Regions from separate parts of the Pectobacterium nicotianae genome, predicted to be linked through region 3. Evidence: predicted binding sites of a transcription regulator. Region 3 holds the regulator's gene; each other region holds the start of a gene.
The links. The regulator PhoB, encoded in region 3, activates phosphate uptake and scavenging genes when phosphate is short. The targets are predictions, from matches to a motif close to CTGTCATAAAACTGNCNNAT.
Positions count from the first base shown of each region.

Region 1: the regulator PhoB is predicted to act here: its motif matches at 993-1,012, upstream of glpT (glycerol-3-phosphate transporter).
Region 2: the regulator PhoB is predicted to act here: its motif matches at 828-847, upstream of pitA (inorganic phosphate transporter PitA).
Region 4: the regulator PhoB is predicted to act here: its motif matches at 817-836, upstream of pstS (phosphate ABC transporter substrate-binding protein PstS).

Region 1 is NZ_CP096821.1:309,733-311,942, reverse strand. Features, by position in the region: gene glpA (anaerobic glycerol-3-phosphate dehydrogenase subunit A) at 1-799, opposite strand, end outside; gene glpT (glycerol-3-phosphate transporter) at 1,111-2,210, shown strand, end outside.
Region 2 is NZ_CP096821.1:4,819,802-4,822,011, reverse strand. Features, by position in the region: gene MYB54_RS21465 (BaiN/RdsA family NAD(P)/FAD-dependent oxidoreductase) at 1-640, opposite strand, end outside; gene pitA (inorganic phosphate transporter PitA) at 919-2,210, shown strand, end outside.
Region 3 is NZ_CP096821.1:3,654,445-3,656,654, reverse strand. Features, by position in the region: gene sbcD (exonuclease subunit SbcD) at 1-212, opposite strand, end outside; gene phoB (phosphate response regulator transcription factor PhoB) at 507-1,196, shown strand; gene phoR (phosphate regulon sensor histidine kinase PhoR) at 1,224-2,210, shown strand, end outside.
Region 4 is NZ_CP096821.1:4,897,842-4,900,051, forward strand. Features, by position in the region: gene MYB54_RS21790 (DUF4026 domain-containing protein) at 1-746, shown strand, start outside; gene pstS (phosphate ABC transporter substrate-binding protein PstS) at 958-1,998, shown strand; gene pstC (phosphate ABC transporter permease PstC) at 2,161-2,210, shown strand, end outside.

The DNA of each region.
Region 1 (2,210 bases), 1.6 Mb from region 3:
GCGAAATGGTATCGCCCGGTACCAGAATGTCGGCATCCGCCGGTTTACGGCAGCGGTTGATCACCATGTTGTTGATGCGGTGCCCAAGAATCAACAGCGCACCTTTTGCCGGGAACATCCGCACGCGCAGATCGGCATATTCCGCAATGTGTTGCCCCCAAATACCGCCCGCGTTGACCACCACCTGTGCGTAGATTTCTGTTTCTACACCTTTTTTATGGTCGAAAACGCGCACGCCGGTAATACGATCGCCCTTGCGAATCAGCCCGATGACCTCGTGATAGGTCAGCACTTCCGCGCCGTGCTCGCAGGCATCAATCATGTTGGCCGCCGTCAGGCGAAAAGGATCGACCGAACCATCCGGCACGCGCACCGCGCCAATCAGTGTCGGATTTGCTGCCGGTTCCAGTCGTAACGCTTCCCGCGGGTCCAACGCCTGTGCGCTAATCCCCGCCTGCTGACAGGCGGTAATAAACTGTGCCTGCCAAGCGAGATCGTCTTCGGGCAAGGTGATAAACAGACCGTCAGTAGGTTCGATACAGTGGCGAGCAATCCGCCGGAGAATCTGGTTTTCTTCAATACATTCGCGGGCAGACTCGCCATCGGTTACTGCATAGCGGGCACCGCTGTGTAATAAGCCGTGATTACGCCCGGTTGCGCCGGTCGCAATGTCATAACGTTCAAGCAGCAGGCAGCGCAGTCCGCGCAGGGCACAATCCCGTGCCGTTCCTGCTCCCGTTGCACCACCGCCGATGACAACCACGTCAGTTTCACGCCAGTTCCCCGTATTTTGCATCATGTTCTCGCTCCAGGCGGATGGTCTACATGTTGCTATTGGGACACAGAAAGCAGGGTTAATGTTTGATAAAGAGCAAAAACGAACACTAAACGAAAATAAAGCAGGGTTTAAAAACAATAAGTGTGATTTAGGTCACTAAAACCGCACTGTGTAATTTTTCGATTCTGTTAACATGAGCGCAAAAATCGTCACAGTTTCATAAAAGTGTAACATCAGCGTCATGAATCACACTCATTTGCACGCTAACCCCTTACAATAACGTTCGTAATAGAACAAAAAAGCTATCGTTTTTTTTCGCATTGGAGATATCTATGCTGAGTATTTTTAGGCCCGCCGCCCACCAGCCGCGCGTGTCGCAAGAACACGTTGATCCGCTCTATCGCCGCCTGCGCTGGCAGATTTTCATGGGGATCTTTTTTGGCTACGCCGCCTACTATCTGGTGCGTAAAAACTTCGCACTGGCCATGCCTTACCTGATTGAACAGGGCTTCTCACGCGGTGACCTCGGTTTTGCACTGTCAGGTATCTCTATTGCCTACGGCTTTTCCAAATTCATCATGGGATCGATATCCGACCGTTCTAACCCGCGTGTGTTCCTGCCTGCGGGTCTGATTCTGTCAGGTGCGGTCATGCTGTTCATGGGCTTCGTGCCGTGGGCAACGTCCAGCATTGCAGTCATGTTCGTCCTGCTGTTCCTGTGCGGCTGGTTCCAGGGTATGGGCTGGCCACCGTGCGGACGTACGATGGTTCACTGGTGGTCACAGAAAGAACGTGGTGGCATCGTGTCCGTATGGAACTGTGCTCATAACGTCGGTGGTGGTATTCCTCCTCTGCTGTTCCTGCTGGGTATGGCCTGGTTCAACGACTGGAAAGCAGCACTCTACATGCCGGCCTTCGCCGCCATTCTGATTGCCATGATCGCTTTTGCACTGATGCGTGACACACCGCAATCCTGTGGTCTGCCACCGATTGAAGAGTACAAAAACGATTATCCGGTTGATTACAATGAAAAAGCGGAAGAAGAACTGACGGCTAAGCAGATCTTCATGCAGTACGTTTTCCCGAACAAACTGCTGTGGTACATCGCGATCGCCAACGTCTTCGTTTATCTGCTGCGTTACGGTATCCTCGATTGGTCACCGACCTACCTGAAAGAAGTTAAACACTTCGCACTGGATAAGTCTTCCTGGGCCTATTTCTTCTACGAATACGCAGGGATTCCGGGCACGCTGCTGTGCGGCTGGATGTCCGACAAGGTCTTCAAAGGCAACCGTGGTGCAACGGGCGTGTTCTTCATGACGCTGGTGACAATAGCAACCATCGTTTACTGGATGAACCCAGCCGGTAACCCAGGTGTGGACATGGCCTGTATGATCGTCATCGGCTTCCTGATTTACGGCCCGGTCATGCT
Region 2 (2,210 bases), 1.2 Mb from region 3:
GCACGGAGACGCCGGAGAGCGTTTGCAGCTGTTCGAGCAGCGGCTTGTGTAGCGTAAAGGGTACCAGTGCAGCACGAGTTGGGAGCACGTTGATACCGAACTGTGTGGCAAGCTGGTAGCCAAACGGCGTCGCGCCCAGGCCGGGCATCGACAGGCCGCCGCAGGCAACGACCAACGATGCGCTCTGGAATGATGTGCCGTTGCTTAGCTGGACGGTGAACCGATCGTCTGATTTCTCCACCGAGGTCACTTCACTGCGCAGACGGAGGGTGACATTCGCCCGCTCACATTCTGTTACCAGCATGTCCACGATTTGCTGTGCGGAATCATCGCAGAATAGCTGACCGAGCGTTTTCTCGTGATAAGCGATGCGGTGGCTGTTGACCAGGCTGATGAAATCCCATTGGGTATAACGCGCCAGTGCTGATTTACAAAAGTGAGGATTGTGAGACAGATAGGCTGCTGGCTCTGCATACATATTGGTAAAGTTGCAGCGCCCGCCCCCGGACATCAATATTTTCCGGCCAGCCTTCTTGCCGTTATCGAGCAGTAGAACACGCAGTCCGCGTTGTCCTGCCTGTGCCGCACAAAACATGCCTGCTGCACCGGCACCGATGATGACAGCGTCAAACTGTTCCACAATGCATTTCTCCGATGAGTGATTTTATCTTCTTGGATTGCCACAGGCCGATAAGCCATAGGGCGGCAAATTGTAGTGTTGGTTTTTGTTCGATACCAGCGTAACAATTTGCATATTTTAGTAAAAATATATAATTATTTGATTTTTATTGATTAAGTGATTTATCCATCGATCGTCGTCACATATTAAGTCAAAAAAATGTCATATTTCGCTTTTCCCGACCCCTGCTTGTCGCCGATAATGCGCCGCGTTCATGACCACTAAATGGCCTAACGTTTATGCTACATTTATTTGCCGGTTTGGATTACTACACTGGCCTGATGTTGATATTGGCTTTGTTGTTTGTACTGATGTATGAAGCCATCAACGGTTTTCACGATACTGCGAACGCCGTTGCCACTGTTATTTATACCCGCGCCATGCGTGCCGAGTTTGCTGTTGTTATGGCGGGTGTCTTTAATTTCTTCGGTGTACTGCTGGGCGGCCTGAGCGTGGCCTATGCAATTGTTCACCTTCTCCCCACGGATTTATTGCTGAACGTGAGTTCGGCGCACGGTCTGGCGATGGTCTTTTCCATGCTGCTGGCCGCCATTATCTGGAACCTGGGTACCTGGTACTTCGGTATTCCTGCCTCCAGTTCTCACACGCTGATCGGCTCCATTATTGGTATTGGTTTAACCAACGCGCTGTTGACGGATACCTCCGTTGTGGATGCGTTGAACGTGCCGAAAATGATCAGCATTTTCCTGTCGTTGCTGCTCTCGCCGATTGTGGGGATGGTGGTTGCAGGCCTGCTGGTGCTGGTGCTGCGTCGGTTCTGGAACAACAGCAAAAAACGCAAGCGCGTGCATCTGACGCCTGTCGATCGCGAAAAGCAGGACGGCAAACGTAAGCCGCCGTTCTGGACGCGCACCGCGCTGATTTTATCGGCGATTGGGGTGAGCTTCTCTCACGGTGCAAACGACGGTCAGAAAGGTATCGGCTTGATTATGCTGGTGCTGATTGGCGTCGCGCCAGCCGGGTTTATTGTCAACATGAACGCGTCTGGCTATGACATCAGCCGTACCCGTGATGCCGTTGTCAATTTGCAGGAATACTACAAGCAGCACGGCGACGCGCTGACGCACGTTATCGACCTGTCTCCGCCAGTCATTCCTACGCCAGAAAGCACGATTCCCGGCAACGGTCAGAAAGAGTTTCACTGTGACAGTTCACGCGTGATGATTGCGATTGACCGTACACAGGGTCTGCTGAATAACCTGAAAAGTTACGACCAGCTGAACCCTGACGATCGTAGCAGAGTGCGTCGTTTGCTGATGTGTATCTCTGACACGATGGATCGGGTGATCAAGCTGCCAGAAACGTCGGGCGAAGATAAGCGCTACCTGAGCAATCTGCGTAAAGACATGCTGCAGACGATTGAGTATGCCCCTCTTTGGATTATCGTCGCTGTCGCATTGGCGCTGTCTCTGGGCACCATGGTGGGCTGGAAACGCGTTGCGGTGACCATCGGTGAGAAGATTGGTAAGAAAGGCATGACCTACGCACAGGGCGTTTCGGCGCAGGTGAC
Region 3 (2,210 bases):
TGTAGCGCGACCACGAAGCTATAATACATTTCCCGCGCATAGCTGGGGGGCGAACCGTTATCAAAAATATCGCCAGCAACGATAATGGCATCGACCTGATGGTGTTCCATCTGAACAATAAGCCAGTTCAGAAAAGCCTGATGCTCAGCAGCGCGGCTTTTGGTATAAAAATATTGTCCTAAATGCCAATCGGCGGTGTGGATAATGCGCATCGTGTTCTCTCGATATTCATACCGCGTGGCGGTGGATGACGTTGTCATTATTTATTATGTGAAAGGGTGTGTCGTCGCTCTGGTGCTTTGTCATCGTAATGCCATGATTATATATAGCAGGGATGGCGGCTGTCGCGGTGGAATCAGACGTTTGGAAAGCGGCTCGAAAAATCGGATGTACGCGCTGTAACAATCGTGCAGAGCGGTCCGTGCGTTTTTCATAAATCTGTCATAAAACTGACGCATAATGCCTCCGCCTGCTAACAGCGACGATGATTAACGACAGGATTAACAATGGCAAAACGCATATTAGTCGTGGAAGATGAAGCACCAATTCGTGAAATGGTCTGCTTTGTACTGGAACAAAATGGTTATCAACCCGTTGAAGCTGAAGACTATGACAGCGCGGTAACGCAACTGTCGGAGCCATTCCCGGAACTGGTGTTATTGGACTGGATGCTGCCAGGCGGGTCGGGCCTGCAATTCATCAAGCATATGAAGCGCGAGGCGCTGACGCGTGATATTCCGGTGATGATGTTAACCGCGCGCGGCGAAGAAGAAGACCGCGTGCGCGGGCTTGAAGTGGGTGCGGATGATTACATTACCAAACCGTTTTCACCCAAAGAATTGGTGGCGCGTATCAAAGCCGTGATGCGCCGCATTTCACCGATGGCGGTGGAAGAAGTGATTGAAATGCGTGGCCTGAGCCTTGATCCTTCATCACATCGCGTGACGACCGAAGAGCACGCGTTGGACATGGGGCCGACGGAATTTAAACTGCTGCATTTCTTTATGACGCATCCTGAACGTGTTTATAGCCGGGAACAGTTGCTGAATCACGTTTGGGGCACTAACGTTTATGTTGAGGATCGTACTGTCGACGTCCATATTCGTCGCCTGCGTAAAGCGCTGGAAACCAGCGGACATGACAAAATGGTGCAAACCGTTCGGGGAACGGGCTACCGTTTTTCAACGCGTTACTGAGGTGATCGTAACCGGAGAAATATTAACGTGCTAGAACGTTTATCCTGGAAAAGGCTGGCATTGGAGCTAGCTTTTTTTTGTTTGCCCGCTTTACTGCTGGGGCTGATTTTTGGCTATCTGCCCTGGTTTCTGCTGGTCGCCGTATTAGGCTTACTGTGCTGGAATTTTTATAACCAGCTAAAACTCTCTTATTGGCTGTGGGTTGACCGCAGCATGACGCCGCCGCCCGGCCGCTGGAGCTGGGAACCGCTGTTTTACGGGCTCTATCAGATGCAGTTGCGTAATCGACGCCGACGCCGTGAGCTGGCGCTCCTGATCAAGCGGTTTCGCAGCGGTGCCGAATCCTTGCCCGATGCCGTGGTGATCACCACCGAAGAAGGAACGATCTTCTGGTGTAATCATCTGGCGCAGCATCTGCTGAATTTCCGCTGGCCGGAGGATAACGGTCAGAATATCCTCAACTTATTGCGCTATCCCGAATTCACGAATTACATGAAAGGACAAGATTTTAGCCGTCCTCTCACGCTGCAGTTGAATAATTCCCACCATGTTGAATTCCGCGTGATGCCCTATTCCGAAGGCCAGCTATTGATGGTGGCGCGTGATATTACGCAAATGCACCAGCTTGAAGGCGCCAGACGTAACTTTTTTGCCAACGTGAGCCATGAACTGCGTACGCCGCTGACGGTGTTGCAGGGCTATCTGGAAATGATGCAGGAAGAAACGCTGGATGCGGCGCTACGCGGAAAAGCGTTGAATACCATGCAGGAGCAGACCCGACGCATGGACGGGCTGGTCAAACAGCTGCTGACCCTGTCCCGTATTGAGGCGGCGACGGCAATCGATCTGAATGAAAAGGTCGATATTCCGTTGATGCTGCGCGTATTGCAGCGTGAAGCGCAGACGCTGAGTCAGGGGCGTCATGAGATCGTCTTTCGTGTGAACGAAAGCCTCCGCGTGTTTGGTAATGAAGAACAACTGCGCAGTGCGGTATCCAATCTGGTGTATAACGCG
Region 4 (2,210 bases), 1.2 Mb from region 3:
CAATTCAAAATCAGCAGATTACCTTTAATGAACCGATTCTGTGCGGGCAAACGGACAGCGGCTATGAATATCTGGTGGCGTTGCCGTTTGAAGAAGGGCTGCGGCATGTGAATCAATCCACGCCGATTGATCAACTGCGGCCTCTGGAAGACATGCGCTACGATCTGGAAGGGACGCCGGAAGGCGTGTTTCTGGGCGATCGCGCCGATCGGGATGACGTGCATCAGGAGCCTTCCTGTATGCTGTTTCGTACCAACGAAGAAAACCCCGTACTGCAAACGTTCTTCAAAGGATTTGATGAGCAGAATGCCATCATGTTCTGGCGCACGAATGCGGAAACGGCAGAAATGTCACGTAAGGCACAGCTGCGCTGGCGTTATTTCGTCAACATGTTTAAAAACTACCACGTGAGTGACGAACCGGCTAAACCGGGTTTTTTAGCTAAGCTACTAAAAAAAGCACCTAAACCTGTCGAAAGTGAATGGCGCTTTATGGTGAAGTTTGGCATTCCTCATGGCGAAGAGGGAGAAGAGCGCGAGCACATGTGGTTTATACCCGAAAAAATCGACGACACTGTAGTGACGGGAACATTAATCAATCATCCGTTCTACGTTGAGGATATGCAGGAAGGTGGTGTGTATTCCGTTGATATATCAAGGGTAACCGACTGGGCGATTTATTATCAGGGTGATAGCTATAAGCCTGATACGATTTACAAATTACTTAGCCATAGCCAGACTCACTGACCGATCTCCTGCACCAGTCAGAACGCCTGTTCTGGCTGGTGATGCCTGAATTTTCCTGCATCCTGCGCCATTGTCATAAAAATGTCATATTGCGTACATTTTACTGTCACCAAACTGTCCTATTTTTCCTCCTGCGAACTACACTCTGATTTGATAACTCTGATTGATAACGGCTCCATGTCGACACGTCGATTATCCCACAGGAGGGATTATGAAACTGATGCGTACCACTCTTGCCAGTGTTGTTGCGGCAACCTTTTCTCTGACGGCATTTTCTGCTTTAGCTGCTGCTAACCTCACCGGTGCCGGTGCGACATTCCCTGCGCCTGTTTATGCCAAATGGGCTGACTCCTATCAAAAAGAAACCGGTAATAAAGTTAACTATCAAGGCATCGGTTCTTCTGGTGGTGTAAAACAGATTATCGCGAAAACAGTTGATTTCGGTGCTTCTGACGCCCCTCTGGCTGACGACAAATTAGCACAGGATGGTTTATTCCAGTTCCCAACCGTTATCGGTGGCGTGGTGCTGGCAGTGAACGTTCCTGGCATCAAATCTGGCGAATTGACGCTGGATGGTAAAACGCTGGGTGATATCTACCTGGGCAACATCAAAAAATGGAATGACCCGGCAATCACCAAACTGAACCCGAATGCCAAACTGCCGGATCAGGACATCGCTGTGGTTCGTCGTGCTGACGGTTCGGGTACGTCTTTCGTGTTCACCAGCTACCTGGCAAAAGTGAACCCAGAGTGGAAAGAGAAGATTGGCGCAGGTTCTACCGTGAACTGGCCAACCGGTCTGGGCGGTAAAGGTAACGATGGTATCGCGGCGTTCGTACAGCGTCTGCCTGGTTCTATCGGTTACGTAGAATACGCGTATGCCAAGCAAAACAACCTGGCTTACACCAAACTGATTTCTGCCGATGGCAAAGCGGTTAGCCCGACTGGCGCAAGCTTCAGCAACGCGGCTAAAGAGATCGACTGGAGCAAGTCTTTCGCTCAGGATCTGACTAACCAAAAAGGCGCTGATGCGTGGCCGATCACCTCAACTACGTTCATCCTGGTTCACACCAAACAGGAAAAACCTGAGCAGGGCGCTGAAGTGTTGAAATTCTTCGACTGGGCGTTCAAGAAAGGCGGTGAGCAAGCTGAAGCGCTGGATTACGCCACACTGCCAAAAGAAGTGGTTGAGCAAATCCGTGCTGCCTGGAAAACTCAGGTAAAAGACAGCAGCGGTAAAGCACTGTATTAATTATTGTATCGACACATCGTGTTGATAACCGGAGCCTGATGAGGCTGTCAGGTTCTGGGAAATACGTAGTGGAATAACAAGTCGTATCGGGGCGGAGAGGTGATAGTAACCTCTCTGCCTTCAATAGCTTATCAAATGTAGTTAAAACGAGAAGAGAGACGTATGGCGGAGTACAAGCCAACTATCAAAGCCCCGGGAAAGTATGGCGATAT